2 regions of the Pseudomonas sp. Fl5BN2 genome follow, and region 1 is predicted to be linked to the other one. Evidence: riboswitches for the same ligand, from Rfam matches in the RefSeq annotation. Region 1 holds a riboswitch; the other holds the start of a gene.
The links. Region 1 has a riboswitch for manganese ahead of mntP (manganese efflux pump MntP). Riboswitches for the same ligand answer to the same signal wherever they lie in the genome.
Positions count from the first base shown of each region.

Region 2: it holds a riboswitch for manganese, as region 1 does, so the genes downstream of both, GV819_RS14685 (TMEM165/GDT1 family protein) here and mntP (manganese efflux pump MntP) in region 1, are expected to answer to the same signal.

Region 1 covers NZ_JAAARL010000031.1:2,754-10,705, forward strand. The annotation lists gene GV819_RS29720 (winged helix-turn-helix domain-containing protein) at 1-13, shown strand, start outside; gene GV819_RS29725 (ATP-binding protein) at 14-1,303, shown strand; gene GV819_RS29730 (MipA/OmpV family protein) at 1,448-2,251, opposite strand; gene GV819_RS29735 (serine hydrolase domain-containing protein) at 2,258-4,081, opposite strand; yybP-ykoY riboswitch at 4,295-4,455, shown strand; gene mntP (manganese efflux pump MntP) at 4,466-5,038, shown strand; gene GV819_RS29745 (double zinc ribbon domain-containing protein) at 5,095-5,361, shown strand; gene GV819_RS29750 (GNAT family N-acetyltransferase) at 5,382-5,948, opposite strand; partial or broken gene GV819_RS29755 (GFA family protein) at 6,158-6,635, opposite strand; gene GV819_RS29760 (hypothetical protein) at 6,836-7,952, shown strand, end outside.
Region 2 covers NZ_JAAARL010000009.1:139,432-147,383, reverse strand. The annotation lists gene GV819_RS33755 (methyl-accepting chemotaxis protein) at 1-320, opposite strand, end outside; partial or broken gene GV819_RS33750 (HAMP domain-containing protein) at 432-629, opposite strand; gene GV819_RS14690 (M48 family metallopeptidase) at 1,990-2,811, shown strand; gene GV819_RS14685 (TMEM165/GDT1 family protein) at 2,897-3,481, opposite strand; yybP-ykoY riboswitch at 3,573-3,696, opposite strand; gene GV819_RS14680 (class I SAM-dependent methyltransferase) at 3,748-4,746, opposite strand; gene GV819_RS14675 (2-hydroxyacid dehydrogenase) at 4,778-5,743, opposite strand; gene GV819_RS14670 (LysE family translocator) at 5,828-6,457, shown strand; gene GV819_RS14665 (AraC family transcriptional regulator) at 6,441-7,214, opposite strand; gene GV819_RS14660 (MFS transporter) at 7,300-7,952, shown strand, end outside.

The DNA.
Region 1 (7,952 bases):
CTGGGAGGTTTGAATGCTGCGGCTATTTCTCGGCTTGTACCTGTTCCTGGCCCTGGGTTTCGCCGGGGCCATGACGGCGGTGCAGCACATCTTCATGCACTATCTGGCAGCCGACCTGATCGAGTCTTACAACCGCGATGCGGTGCGTGGGCCGGCCTACAGCCTGGGCGAACAGTTGCGGCCTTTCGACGAGGCCGGGCGCAAGCACCAGTTGGAGCTGCTCAAGCCCCATTACGGGTTGTTGCTCAAACTGGTGAAGGCCGATGAACTGGGCCTCACCGAGCGTGAGCAAGCCCTGCTGGGCTCCAACCAACTGGTGGTCCGCGAAGAGTTCACCGAGTTCATTTCCAGCATCGACGGCGGCTCGCAGCTGCTGAGCATCAAGCTGCCGGAAGACCCGCCTCTGACCCTGCTCTACAACATTGCCGCCTATGCCTTGCTCGGGGCGCTGGTGGGCATCGTCCTGTACTTCTGGGTCCGGCCGCACTGGCGTGACCTGGAGCGCCTGCGCCTGGCGGCCGAGCGGTTTGGCGACAATGACCTGAGCACCCGGCTGCATCTTTCGCGACGTTCCAATATCCGCGACCTGGCCCAGCACTTCAATCGCATGGCGGCGCGTATCGAGGGGCTGATCGCCAATCAGCGCGAGCTGACCAACGCGGTGTCCCACGAGTTGCGCACGCCGATCGCGCGCCTGTCCTTTGAACTCGACCAACTCCAGCAGCAACCGGACCCTGAGGAAAATCGCGAACTGATCGCCGACATGTACGCCGACCTTGGCGAACTGGAGGAAATGGTTTCCGAGCTGCTGAGCTACGCCAGCCTGGAGCACGGTGCGGCGACGATCAATCGGGAAAACATCCAGGCCCAGAGCTGGCTCGACAGTGTGGTCGGCAGCGTTACTCTGGAGGCCGAGGCGGCCGGGGTGCAGTTGTTGATACGTTCCTGCCAGGTGGAGTACGTGCGTATCGAGCCGCGCTTCATGGCCCGGGCGGTGATCAACCTGTTGCGCAACGCCATTCGTTACGCTGACCGGCGGGTGGAGGTGTCCCTGGTCCGCCTGGAGCACGGCTACGAAGTGCGGGTCAACGATGACGGCCCGGGCGTGCCGGTGGACGGACGGGAAAAGGTCTTTGAACCCTTCTCCCGCCTCGATGCCAGCCGCGACCGTCGTACCGGCGGCTTCGGCCTGGGCCTGGCGCTGGTACGGCGCGTATCGCAATGGCATGGGGGCAAGGTTGAAGTGGTGGATTCGGAGTGGGGCGGGGCCTCGTTCCGCATGACTTGGGCCCATGTCGATTGAGTTCGACCAAGCCCTTGTAGCGGCTGGCGGACCTGCGATCGAACGCCCAGTGGACGCAGGTCCGCTGGGCGTCGAAGTGCCAGCCGGCCAGGGCCTGGCCGCTGGGCAAGCCGGCCCATGATCACGGGCCGGTTCATTGACACCTTAGAAGCTGTACTCGATCTGCGTGCCGATGCTGGTCTGCATGCGCCGATCGACGATCGGGCTGTCACCGGCTTCCTTGCTCAGGTATTTCATCGACAGCAGGGTCGACAGCTTGGTCTGCTCGTTGAGGGGCAGGGTCCACGCCAGGTCGGCGCCACTGCTGACTCGTCCGCCCTTGGCGCGGTAGGTGCTGAAGCGGCTGTTGGCTGCCTGGGTGTCACTCACGCCATACCAGGTCTGCAGGTAGTCGGCGTTGCCAAACAGGCTGTTGACGCTGACGTCGAGGCTGCCGAAACCGCCCTCATACAGCTGGGTGCCAATGCTCAGCTCCAACTGGCTATAGGCCGAACCGGTGTCGCGGCGATCATTCTTCTTCATTGCGTGGGTCAGCGTGGCTCCCAGTTCGAAGGGGCCCAGGTCGTAGCCCAAATGTGCACCGAACTGTGCCCGGGACTTGATCTCACCCATGCCCTTGAGCCGCTTGGAGCCTTGGCCCATATGATTCTTGTCGCGCCGCTCCTCGCTTGCGCCAACCCAGGTACTGAACGACAAGTCACCCCATTCGCTACCCCAGCCCAAGCCCTGGTCCGTGTTGAGGAAAATGCCGTAGGGGCTGACGATCTCGCCGCCGAGCAGTGGTGCCACGGTGCGCTCGTCGCTGCCGCTGTAGCGTGGAACGCTGGCGACGCCGGCGTGCACGCCATATTTCCAGTCTTCGGCATGCAGCGGGGCGGACGCTGTGGTCAAGCCGATAGTGCTGACCCAAAGGGCCGCGGCAGTGGTGGAGCGTTTCAGGGTTTTCATCCCGGTTTAGAACCTCAGGTAGTGGTTGTTGTAGGTGCGTTTGAATGAGTAGCCGAGGACGTTGACCCCGTTGATCTGGCGGCGCACGGTGTCGCCCAGGCCTGGACCATGGCCGGCGATCACCGCGTGTGCGTTGTCCACTGGCGCCAGGATGTAGTCGGTGAGGGGACGGCCCTCATGCAGGCTGCGGATCATCAGGAAACCGTCTTCAAGGGTGATGCTGACGCCATTCATGGGGGCATTGGCCTGGCCTTCGTTGAGGGTCTGGTAGGTACCCACCGTGGCCAGCCAGTTGTCGGGCAGGGGCACCGGATCGATGCGTTCTCCTACCGCCAACAGCTGGCCATGACTCCTGGCGGTGAACACCCGGTGACCCTGGACGCTCATGACGTCCAGCTGCACCCGGCCCAGGTCGCCCAGGTCCTGCAGCCAGAGCCCGAGGAATTTCTTCTGTGCCCGCAGCCAGCCGTATTCGTCGCGCAGCAGTTCAAAGCGGGTGCCGGCCAGTTCGCCGAACAGGTGCTGGTCCTGGTCGCGGATCCGCAACACGCCCCAGGCTGTGGCATAGAAGCCGGCCAGGTGTTGGCGATCCGCGGCTTCCGGTACTCGACGCCGCTGGATCGGTGGGGGCGCTGCCTGAGCGGTGCTCGGTTGATCCTCGTCGGCAGTGCCGTGAGCCTGCAGCAGCATGCGCAGGACCTGATTCACCAGGGGCTGGGCGAGGGCTTCGCCGCTGCTGGAGTTGCTCATTACGATCACCGCCAGTTGCTGCTCCGGGAGCACGCTGATCTGCGCATGAAAGTCGCCGCTCACTCCGCCGTGCTGCCAGGTGCGAATGCCTGGGCGCACCCACTCATCGCCGCAGGGTGAAAGGAACCAGCCCAGGCCCACCTGGCAATCGAAATCCAGCGGATTGCCGGTGTTCTGCGGGCGCACCATTTCGTTGATCGAAGCCGCCGACAACAGCTGGTGATTCTTGTAGTGGCCCTGGGCGAAGAGCATCCGCACGTAGCGACTCAGGTCCCGGGGGCTGCTCCACAAGCCGTTGGCGGAGAGGTCGCGGACCAGGGTGTCGTTGCTGCGGGTGCCGTTTGCATAACCCTGGGCGCGATTGGGTTGGGCATGGCTGTCACCGCTGAAGCTCGACTGGCCCATGCCCAGTGGACGCAGCAGGGTTTTTTGCAGTTGCCGTTCGAGGTCCAGGCCGCTGCAGCGCTCGATCGCCGCGCCCAGCAGCGCGTAGCCCAGATTGGAATAGGCGGTCTGGGTGCCCGGGGCGTTGCTCAGCCAGAGGCCGCTGAGCTTTCTCGGCAACTCGCCGAGGGCCGGGGGCGTGTGCAGTTCGCGCAGGTATTCGGCGGGCATCCCGGCCTGGTGGCTGAGCAGGCGACGCAGGGTCACCGCCTGGTCGGCGGCACTCTGCTCCTCGTGAAAGCGTGAGCGGACGTAGAACTCCTTGAGGGTGTCCTGCAGGGGCGCATCGAGTTGCAAGCGGCCTTGTTCAATCAGCTGCATGACTGCGGTGGCGGTCAGCAACTGGGACAGGGCGCCGGCACGAAAGGCGGTGTTCTCGGTGACTTGCACGCCCCGGGCCTGGTCGGCAAAACCAAAGCCCCGAGCCCAGATCAGTTCCTGGCCATCCACCAGGGCGATCGACAGGCCCGGTACCTGATGCCTGGCCATCTCCTGGGGGATGTACTGCTTCAGGTAGCGAATGATGCTGGCGTAGTCGCCAGGCTCGATAGGCGGCGCTAAAGCGGGCTGCTGATTGCAGCCCAGGCTACCCAGCAGAATGCCTAGCAACGGCAGGCCGAGAAGTTTGGCAGACATGCAACACCCGAGCGGAAATTTGATGTGCGCATGCTAGGGAAGGGGGGCTGGTCAGTCTTTGGCAGCTTTGTCTGGAAACTGTCAAAGAGTGTTAAGACCGCCGGCTCAGACATCCGCTGCCTTTCATGGGGGGCGCTGCAGGATGTTGCCGCCGAGCGTCATGAGCCCGTGTACGGCAATGAAATTTTCACAATCGACGGGCTAAGCTGCGCGCCTCTTTGGGGAGTAACCTGCCACCGCCTGCTGCGGTGGAGCCCGTATCAACACACTCGGCAACCTGCCGTGGTGCGGGCGCCGTTTCGGTTGGTGAGACCATCGACATACCTGTGCTGAAGTCGGGCGCGTGGGTATGTCGTGGACTCAAGCCCGACCGGAAGACCCAAGATGAACCCTGCCTCGATCATTTTCCTCGCCTTCGCCATGTCCACCGATGCCTTTGCCGCCGCGGTAGGCAAGGGTTCGGCCATGCTTAAGCCACGCCTGCTGGAAGCCTTGCGCATCGGCCTGATCTTCGGCGTCATTGAAGCCATCACCCCGGTGGTCGGCTGGTTCATCGGCCAGGCCGCGACGCAGTGGGTGGCCAACTGGGACCACTGGATCGCCTTCAGCCTGCTGCTGTTGCTGGGCCTGCACATGATCTACAACGGCACACAGCTGCAAACCGAAACCGAGGAAGAAAAGCCCCGCCAGCATGGTTTCTGGGTGCTGGCAGTCACCGGTTTCGCTACCAGCATCGATGCCTTGGCGGTAGGCGTGGGCCTGGCTTTCGTCGACGTCAACATCTGGGTCGCGGCCAGCGCTATCGGCCTGGCCACCATGACCATGGTCACTCTCGGCGTCATGCTGGGCCGGGCCATAGGTACGGTGATGGGGCAGCGTGCGGAAATATTGGGTGGCGTGGTGTTGATCATTGTCGGCTCCGGCATTCTCTACGAGCACTTGTCGGCGCTGGCTTGACTCTGTAGTTACTACAGGGTTTTTACTGGCGATCACAGTCTAGTGGAGTGATCGACATGAGCTTTTTCGGACGGTTGTTGGCAGGGCATCACGGTGGTGGGCACGGCGGCGGGCACGACGGTTCTCGGGGCGGGCATCCGGGCTCTGGGCATTCGACAGGGGCCGGCAGCCCTTGCCCGCAATGCCGGGCGTTGAACCCTGCGTCCGCGCGTTTCTGCCAGCAATGTGCAGCATCGCTGGTGCCGGCCGGTTGCGCTCAATGCGGTGCGACATTGGCGGCGGGCGCGCGATTTTGTGGGCAATGCGGCCGCGCCTCGAACTGAGGCGCGGTGCGGGCGGGAGGTTACAACTCCAGGCTGTGAATCACCTGGGTGGCATCGTCGGGGTCGATGGCACTGCGCATGCCGAGGGTTTTCGCCAGCCGGCGCATGCTGTAGTTGGAAGCCGCATCCACCGAATACATCTGCTTGAAACCATTGTTTCGGGCCTCGTCGATCAGGTGCTGCATCAGCAGTGCGCCGAGGCCCTTGCCTTGCCACTCATCGGCGATGGTCACGGCGAATTCGCAGCGCCAGGGTTGATCGTCGAGTTGCGCGTAGCGGCTGATACCGACTTCGCGCAGGTCACCGTTGTCATGGACCAGGGCCACGTAGGCCATCCGTTGTGGGGTGCCAACGTCCATCAACTGATCCAGCAACTGGTCGCCCACCTCCTTGATTTCACCGAGGAAGCGCTGGTGCCGGGTGACGGGGGAGAGGTTTTCGATAAAGGCCTTTTCCCGCTCGCGGTCCTGAGGCCGGAGCGGACGGATCAGTACATGGCTGCCGTCGCTCAAGGCGTCGATCCAGTATTGGCCTTGTTGTGCCGGGAACGGCGGGGGGGCGAGAACATCGAGAGCGCTGTTGGGCATGATCAAGTCTCCGGAAAACCAAAGGGCGAGCAATTACCTAGAGCTTTACTCCGCTGCGGGGCCGGGCGCTTGACCGGCATCAATGTCTGTCACTGTCCCGGGCCTGATAGCGATCATCGGTCGCAGGCTGATCAGCGGCGTAACTGCCTTGGCGCGTGGGCGGCAGGGGCCTGGCACGGAAACCGGCAACGGCGCTGAAGCCCCTTTGCCTACCGTTGCAGGTCCAGGCGCGCATGCCATTGGGCGATGGATTCCTCGGGGTAGTGCGCGAACTGCAAGTCATGTGGCTGCCAGTCGATCTCCACCCAGGGCGCCATGGAGTCGAGCATCAGATGGGTGTGTTCCGGCGGCACCGGCAACGGGGTGTCGATAGCCGAAGCGAAGGGAGGGATCAACTCCGGCCATTGCGGACTGAACAGCCACAGCCCGGAGCCGCAACGGCTGCAGAAATGGCGCTCGGCGCTGCTGCGTCGGGCCTGGCTGGCCCCGGGTTCCTTGATCAACGCCTGGTAGACGCTGATGTGCTGGCGGCCCCGGACCTTCAGGCTGGCCATATCACCCCCGAGGTTGATGGCATCGCCCTGGGTCTTGCGGCAGATCGAGCAGTAGCAGCGTTGATAGGGGGAGGGGGGCGCTGTCCAGGTTGAAGCTGACGGCGCCGCAGTGACAGGAACCTTCGAGTTGCATGGGGACCTCAAGGAACAGACCGGGAACCTGCCCAAGACTAGCCGCAGGCGGTGCGGCATGGATGCAGGCCAGGTTGTTGCCGTGGCCAAAACCGTGCAGGCATTTGGCTATTTACCCTAGTGCCTAATGGTCTTTTCACGGGTGTTTGCCCGCGTAAGCGCTGATCTACGCTCTGAATCAGGAAAAACAGGAGGCAGGACATGGACCGTCAGACTGGTAAGCACCCTATCCCTCGGCAGTTGATTCTCGGCGTGCTCGGGAGTGGCATGGTCCTGCTGGGGGCGATCTCCCAGGCCGCCCCGATGAGCATCACCGTCTCGCCCAAGGTGCCTGCCGATATTCCCGGAGGCGCGCCCCAGGCCTCGTTGGCGCAGGCCGCGGCCTTCGCCTGGCAAGAGTTCATTGCCCTCAATTGGCCAGCCCAGGCAGGGCAGCGTGATGTGGCCGATACCCGGCAGTTGTTCGGGAGCCAGACCGGCCCCCTGGTGTGGCAGACCTACCGCAGCAAGGTGGAGATTTTCCCGGGCAATGGCAACGCCAATATCGGACCGCCTGGCTATCCGGGGTCCGGGGCGGCCAGCAGTTATGGTTACAACTTTCCCCCGACCTACAATTACGCGATCAAGGTTCCGGCCTGTTCCGGCCAGGCCCCGGTGCGCCAGCCGGCCTGGGTCAACCTCGACGAAACCACCCAGATCGGCCTCGACCAGATGTTCGCCGGGGCATCGCCTTCGACCCCCGTCGGCGGCAACTCCCAACCCCAGCTGGTGCGTTTCCTGGCCAAGGCCAACCAGGTGCAATACGCCTACGTGGCTGCCAATCAGTACTGGTACGCCAACTCCTCGCTGCGCCAGGCCGCAAACGCTTTCAACACGGCGGTCAAGCAAAAGCCGCCGGTGTTCCCCAGCGGCCCGCGGGTCAACTTTCCCAACGGCACCATCGAGGTCAAGTCTGCCTGGCGCAAGCTGGGCCCCGGGGAGAATCCGTCACGATTCCATGTGCAGACCGTGCGTTTCTATGAGCGGCAGAAGGCGCCGAACAGCGGCATCTGCTATTTCGAGGATCAGTGGGCCATGGTCGCGCTGCATATCATCCAGAAGACCCCCAGCGCCCCGAGTTTTATCTACGCCACCTTCGAGCAGGCCGACAACATCTTGCTGGCCAACGGCCGGGCGGTGGAAGATCAGGACGGCAACATCGTCAACCGGCCCTCGACGCCCGATCCCACCACGCCCAAGTTGAATTACCAGGACGCGATACCTACGCCCCAACAGCCCAATCTGCCGTTGGTCAAAGCCAGCGGTGGTTTTTGCAAGC
Region 2 (7,952 bases), on a different contig from region 1:
TCGCCGGCCCGGGCCGCTTCGATCGCCGCGTTGAGGGCCAGGAGGTTAGTCTGCTCGGCAATGCCACGAATGGTGATGAGGATCGTGTTGATGTTCTCGCTGTCCTTGGCCAGGGTTTGCACCACTCCGACCGCGCGGCCGATTTCCTCGGCCAGGGCACCAATGGCGCTGGAGGTGTCGCGGACGATTTGCATGCCCTGGCTGGCGGCCTGGTCGGCATGGCTGGCAGCTTGAGCGGCCTGGGTCGCATTACGCGCCACGTCCTGGGCGGTGGCGGTCATTTCATGCACTGCGGTGGCGACCTGATCGATCTCCACCATTTGTTTGTGCACGCCCTGGTTGGTGCGGATGGCGATATCGGCGGTGTGCTCGGAGGAGTCGCTGACGCTCTGTACTGACGTCACCACCTGGCTGATCATCGCTTGCAGCTTGGCCAGGAAGGTATTGAAGCCTTTGGCGATGGAGCCCAGTTCGTCGGCGCGATCGCTGGCCAGGCGCCGAGTCAGGTCGCCTTCACCCTGGGCGATGTCGTCGAGCATGGCGACCATCTGTCGCAGCGGCCGGGCGATACCATGACCCACCAGCCAGATCACCAGCAGTCCGAGGCCGGCAATTACCAGGCCGACCATGGCCATACCGAAGGTATCGGCCTGGCGTTGTTCGGCCAGGTCGTTCTGCAGTGTGTTCAGGTCGGCCATGACCGCGCCCAGGGGCAGTTGCAGCATCAAGGTCCAGTGAGCATCGGTCTGGCCGATACCGAACGGTAGGTACAGGGTGATGATGCCGTTGGCCTGGTCGACGTTGTAGGTCACTTCGCCGCGTTTGAGGCTGGACAGCTTGGCGACGCTGTCGCTGTTGAGCACGTCACTGACTTTCTCGCCGAACTTGCTCTGATCCTTGGTGTAGGCCACCAGACGACCGTTGCCGCCAATCAGGGCCATTTCTCCGGCGCCGCCGTAAAGTTTCTGGTTGGCACCCAGCAGCATGTCCTGGATGAAGTTCACTGACAGGTCGGCACCGACGATGCCCTGGAATTTACCGTTCAGCAGGATGGGTTGAATAAAAGAAGCGAGCATCACCACTTTGTCGCCGACCTTGTACGGGGCGGGGTCAATGGCGCAGGGCTTGAGACTGTCCTGGGAGCACAGGTAGTACTCACTGGCCCGGACCCCGGTGGAAAGCAGCGTCCGGTCGTTGACGTCGGCCAGTTTGTCGAGGCTCAGGCTGCCGTCTTCGTTACGGAACCACCAGGGCAGGAAACGGCCGTTGGCGGCGTCGACGCCGACCACCGAGGTGCCGATGTAGGCCGCGTCGTTGTGGTCGATGGCGTTAGGTTCCCAGCCGATGTAGGCGCCGAGGATCTTCGGGTTCTGAGTGACGTTTTCCTTGATCAGGGCGATCAGCTGTTCACGGCTCAGGCTCAGTCCGGCATGGCCTTGCGGATCCTGCGTAGCCATCAGTGTGTTGACCCGCACCAGGCCGTCGGCTATCAGCAGAGGCGCTTCCAGTTCGCGCTGGATCTGGCTGACCTGGGTCTGCGCCAGGCCGCTCAGGCGTTGTTCGATGACTTGTTCGAACTGGCTCTGGGTCCGTTCCTGAACCATTTGCTGGGTCCTGGCTCCGGCGAACAGGGCGTACAGCACCAGGGCTGCCACCACGCTGAGGACGATGGCTCCGGCCAGCGCGGCCACTGAAAACTGGATCGACTTGAACTTCATAAAGGCTCCGGGCGCAGGAATAGGGTCTGCCCCGCTGTATCGGCCGCTGCATTGCTGGCCATTAGCCTCGGGTGGGAAAATGACTGCTTCAGATGGCTTGAGGTGATGCTTGGCAGGCAGGTGTTCCAGGGCCCTGGCGGCCTGGAGGGGCATATGAAGTTTTTCCTACGGGGCCCGTATGTATCTGAATTACGACTGATAATGTGATTTGCATCTGGCGCGGATACAGTTCCGCCCTTAGGATACGCGCCATGTTTTCAGGGAGGTTTGCATGAAAAAGAAGTCATTGGTTGTATGTGCACTGAGTGCCGCTGTTCTGCTCAGTGGTTGCGAGACGGTCAACACCACCAACGGTGGCGTTGTGGGCGTGGATCGCAAGCAATCCATGTTCAGCATGGTCTCCAGCGCTGAGGTCAATCAATCCTATGCTCAGTCCTACCAGGAGACCTTGGGGGAGGCCAGCAGCCAGGGCGTGCTGGACAAAACCAGTGCCAACGCCAAGCGCCTGCAGGTCATCGCTGATCGCCTGATTGCCCAGGCACCTAACTTCCGCCCTGACTGCGCGCAGTGGAAGTGGGAGGTCAATTTGATCAAGAGCGACGAGCTCAACGCCAACTGTGGTCCTGGCGGCAAGATCATTTTCTACTCCGGTCTGATTGATAAGCTGAAACTGACCGACGATGAGATCGCTGCGGTGATGGGCCATGAAATTGCCCATGCCCTGCGTGAGCATGGTCGTGAGGCGATGTCCAAGCAGTACGCGGTCGGCGCAGGCAAGCAGATCGCTACCTTGTTCGGGGTGCCGCAAGAGACGGTTGCGCTGGGTGACAACGGGGTAAACCTGCTGATGACCCTGCCCAACAGTCGCGAGAATGAAAACGAAGCGGACCTGATCGGTCTGGAGCTGGCCGCCCGTGCCGGTTACAACCCGAATGCGGCCATCAGCCTGTGGAACAAAATGGGCCAGGCTGCGGGCGGTTCCGCGCCACCTGAGTTCATGAGCACTCACCCGGCTTCCACTAGCCGTATCGCCTCCTTGCAGGCGGCGATTCCCAAGGTGATGCCGTTGTACGAGCAGGCCAAGAAGTCCTGATCTGCGCACGTCATTCTCGATGACGTGGTCGCCGGCAAGGCGGCTCCTGCGCAACCTGCAGGAGTCGCCTTGCCGGCGATTTCATTTATACCCAGCCACTGATCTGCATGGCCTTGTACACCGCCACTATGGCGAGGATGAAGAAGGCTGACGCAGCCAGACGACGAATCAGGGTCAGGGGCAGTTTGTCTGCCGCAAAGTTGCCCGCCAGCACCACCGGTACGTTGGCAATCAGCATGCCCAGGGTGGTACCGATGATCACCAGCCACAGGTCCGGGTATTGCGCGGCCAGCATGACGGTGGCGATCTGGGTCTTGTCGCCGATTTCCGCCAGGAAGAACGCAATCAGGGTGGTCAGGAAGGGCCCGAACTTGCGCGCGGTAGTGGCTTCGTCATCGTCCATTTTGTCCGGAACCAAGGTCCACAGCGCAGTGGCGGTGAAGCTGGCGGCGAGAATCCAGTGCAGGGTCGAATCCGAGAAGAAGCTACCGAACCAGGCGCCGACTGCACCCGCGGCCGCATGGTTGGCCAGGGTTGCGGCGACGATGCCGGCGATGATTGGCCAGGGTTTGCGAAAGCGCGCGGCGAGAATCAGGGCGAGCAGTTGCGTCTTGTCGCCGATTTCGGCCAAGGCAACGATTGCGGTGGGAACGAGTAGAGAATCCAGCATCATCAGGGTTTTCCTAAGGGGCGGGTCGACACGGCTATGACACGTACAGCCTTCCCGCCCCGGGTAAGGTGTTCGTGTCATAGGTCTTGTCAAACCCTGCGGTCCGTCTGTGCGGACTCTTGGGTCGCATGCGCCATGGTCTGAGGACCAAGTATGTTGACGCATGCCGGACGAGCGTGGCGCTCGTGGGAGACTACTCCCCTAGGACGGAGCGGATTCTGCCTAGGCAAAACCCTTTCGGCAAGCCTTGTTTGCGAAAAAACCAGTTAGCCGCGCTTGGCTCGGTAGATCCGGAAGCCCTGGCCTTCGGCCTTGATCGCACAAGGTCCCAGATGCTCTTCGATCAGCGGTTGGTAGCGCAGGAAGCTGTTGGCAACTACCCGCAGTTCGCCACTTTTTTGCAGATGTTTTGCTGCTTTTCGCAGCAGGTTTTCCGTGGCCTGGTAGTCGGTGTGAACCCCGATATGGAAGGGCGGGTTGGTCAGGATGCAGTTCAAGTCCATCGGTGCAGCATCGATGCCGTCACCGGTCAGGACCTCGGCCTCAAGGCCGTTGGCGGCCAGGGTCAGGCGGCTGCTGGCAGCGGCGAAGGCATCGACATCCAGCAAGGTCACTCGGTTGTCCGGGTAACGGCGCTTCACCGTGGCTCCCAGCACTCCGGCGCCGCAGCCGAAATCCAGCATGTGGCCGCTGGGCAGGTGATCCAGATGTTCCAGCAGCAGTGCGGTGCCGCGATCCAGGCGCCCGTGGCTGAACACCCCAGGGAGGCTGACGACTTTCAACGGCCCTTCGGTCAGCGGCAGTTCGTACTCCTCGGCCAGACTCTCCAGAGCCACCGGCTCGGGGGCATTGGCCACGGTGACCTGCCACAGCTGGCAGTGCCGCGCGCTGTCGAGCTTGCGTGGCTTGCCAAAGGGGTTGAGTTGCTTGGCGGCACTTTCCACACCGCTGCGCTTTTCCCCCACCAGGTACAGCTCGCGACCGGCCAGGCGCGAGGCGAGGGCGTTGAGCAGGTAGCCAGTGAGGTCCTTGGACTTGGGTAGAAACAGCACGGCGCTGTCGAAGGATTCCGTCGGGGCTGTTACGCCAAAATGGCTGCGGCCTGGAAAGCGAGCTTCCAGGGCCGCTTGATCGCCGGCGTGCCAGCTCCAGCCTCGGGCGTTGGGCAGGCGTCCCAGCAGGTCATCCGCAGCCAGGCCGACCAGCAGCATTGAGCCTTGAAACAATTGAGCCTGGCGTAACAGTACTTCACTGCGTGTGTCCATGATCCGCACCCGAAAAAAGTAGCGGAGTTTATCAACTCACGACACGCAGCGGGGTACCACTGAAGAAGGCTTGGGCATTTTCGCTCAGTTGGCCAACAATTCTTTGCCGTGCCTCTCGACTGCCCCAGGCGTTGTGCGGGGTCACGATCAGCCGCGGAATGTCGGCGGCCAGCAGTGGATTGCCGGCCGAGGGTGGTTCGACACTCAGCACATCGGTGGCGGCGCCTCCCAGATGACCATTGCGCAGAGCGTCGGCCAGGGCCTGCTCATCAATCAGGCCGCCGCGAGCGGTATTGACTACCAAGGCGCCGGGCTTGAGCAGGGCCAGTTCGCGGGCGCCGATAAAGTGCCGAGTGTGTTCGTTGAGCGGGCAGTGCAGGGTCAGCGCATCTACTTGTGGCAACAGATCTTCCAGGGGCAGGCGATCAGGCCGGGCCGGGCGCCCAGGGATTTGTCCCAGCACCACGCGCATGCCAAAGGCTTCGGCCAGGCGCGCTACGGCGCTGCCCAGTTCGCCATTGCCCAGCAAACCGAGGGTCTTGCCTGAGAGCTCGATGATCGGGAAATCCAGCAGGCAGAACTGCTTGGCTTGTTGCCAGCGGCCCGCGGCCACGGCCTGTTGGTAGTCGGCGACTCGGGTGGCCAGATTAAGCAGCAGCATCAGGGTGTGCTGGGCTACCGAAGGGGTGCCGTAGCCCTGGCAGTTGCTGACGGTGATGCCCTGGCTGCGGGCCGCGGCCAGGTCGACATTGTTGGTGCCGGTGGCCGCTACCAGGATCAGTTGCAGATCCGGGCAGGCGGCCAGGGTCTCGGCGGTCAGCGGGACTTTGTTGCTGATGGCCACCTGTGCCCCTTGCAGTCGTTCAGCCACCTGCTCCGGGGCGGTTTGGGCATGCACTTGCAAGGGGCTGAAACTGTCGCGCAGCGCCTTCAGATCCAGGTCACCCAAATCCAGTGAGCTGTGATCGAGAAACACGGCGCGGCGATTGTTAGTCATGAACTGTACCTTTTGCACGAGGGGTCTAAGGCGTAATCTGCCGAGCCTAACAGATGAAATAATTAGACATAAACAGGAGCCTGCATGTACCTCACCGAGTTCTTGACCGTTGCTCTCATTCATTTGCTGGCGGTGGCCAGCCCCGGCCCGGACTTCGCCGTAGTGGTGCGCGAAAGCGTGACCCACGGGCGCCGCGCCGGTACCTGGACCGCCTTGGGAGTGGGCAGCGCGATCTTCCTGCACGTGGGTTACTCACTGCTGGGAATTGGCTTGATCGTTTCCCAGTCCATCGTGCTGTTCAACGCCTTGAAGTGGCTGGCGGCGGCGTACTTGCTGTACATCGGCTACAAGGCGTTGCGCGCCCAGCCAGCCAAGCCGGCGGCGGACAACCTGCATTTGGAAGCTGGAGTGCGCACCGCGCGCGGCGCCTTCACTTCAGGTTTCGTTACCAATGGCCTGAACCCCAAGGCCACCCTGTTCTTCCTCTCGCTGTTTACCGTGGTGATCAATCCGCACACGCCTCTGGCTATCCAGGCCGGTTACGGGCTGTATCTGGCGGTAGCTACCGCCGTCTGGTTCTGCCTGGTGGCCATGCTTTTCAGCCAGCAGCGGGTACGCGCCGGTTTTGCCCGGATGGGGCATTGGTTCGACCGCACCATGGGTGCGGTATTGATCGCCATCGGCGTGAAACTGGCGTTCACCGAGATGCATTGATTGCGCTGAGCTGATTCAGGGTCGCCACGTAGTGCCGTGGCGTGTCCCCTAGCAAGCGGTAGAACATCGCGCTGAAGGCCCGGGCGCTGCCGTAGCCCAGAGAATCGGCGACGCTGTGCACGCTTTCTCCGGCCAGCAGGCGTGGCAGGGCTTCCATCAGGCGCAGTTGCTGGCGCCAGGCATTGAAATTCATCTGCACCTGCTGCTGAAACAGCCGCGCCAGGGTTCGTGAGCTGGCGCCGACCTGCTGTGCCCAGTCCTCCAGGGTATGGGGATGGTCCGGCACCTGCAGCAAGGTCCTGCAGATGGCTTGCAGACGCCGGTCCTGAGGCATGGGAATGTGCAGGGGCAGGTTCTCCAGGGCGGCAATCTCTTCCAGCATCAACTGCTGGATCAAGGGGTTTTGTGCCTGCTCGGGGCCTTGCACCGCCCGCAGGATCAACTCCCGCAGCAAGGGTGTCACCGCCAGTACGCAGCATTGCTGCAAGGTCGGCGGGCAGCGTTGCGGGTCGATGAACAAGGAGCGCATGTGCACCTCGCCAACCATGAAGATCTCATGCTCTACCAGCGAGGGAATCCACACGGCTCGGGTCGGCGGGATCACCCAGGCGCCCTGGGCGGTGACCACGCGCATGGTGCCGCAGGCGGCGTAGAGAAACTGCGCTTCGCGATGACGGTGAGATTCCTGGTGTTCGGCATCGGCATAGTTGCGGGGATAGGCGCTGACCGGGCCGTGGTTTGGCAGGCTGATTAACATGTCTGATCCGGTGACTTTATTGTCAGGAATGCTGTTTGTTGCCAACTTAGCATAGGCAGCACAACAACCAACCTAGCGTGCCGCCATGAATCAAGCTCGAAACGTCATCCGTTACGTCAATGCTGCCCATGTCATCGATCACATGTTCATGCTGATCTTTCCCGCTGCGGTGCTGGGCATGACCCAGGTCTTTGCCCTGGACTATGCCGCACTGATCGGGCTGTCCCTGGGCGGCTTCATCGCTTTTGGCGCCTGTTCACTGCCGGCCGGCTGGCTAGGGGATCACTGGAGCCGCCGACAGATGATGCTGCTGTTCTTCTTCGGCATCGGCGCGGCCTCAATCCTGACCGGCCTGAGTAATAGCCCGACAATGTTGGTGGTCGGGCTGACCCTGATGGGTGTATTCGCCGCCATCTATCACCCGGTAGGCACGGCGATGCTGGTGGCCTATGCGCAAAACCGTGGCCGCGAGATTGGCATCAACGGTATGTGGGGCAACCTCGGCGTGGCCTTTTCAGCATTGATCACCGGCCTGTTGGTGGCGCAATTTGGCTGGCGTTCAGCGTTCATCCTGCCGGGGATCGTGGCGATCCTGCTGGGTATCGGTTTTGCCTTGCAGGTACGCGACGAGCCGGTTCCCGTGCGTCCCCATGTGACACTCAGGGGCAAGGGTGGCCAGCAGATCTCGATGTTCCTGGTGTTCGCGGTGCTGGCCCTGGCCACGGCTACTGGCGGAGT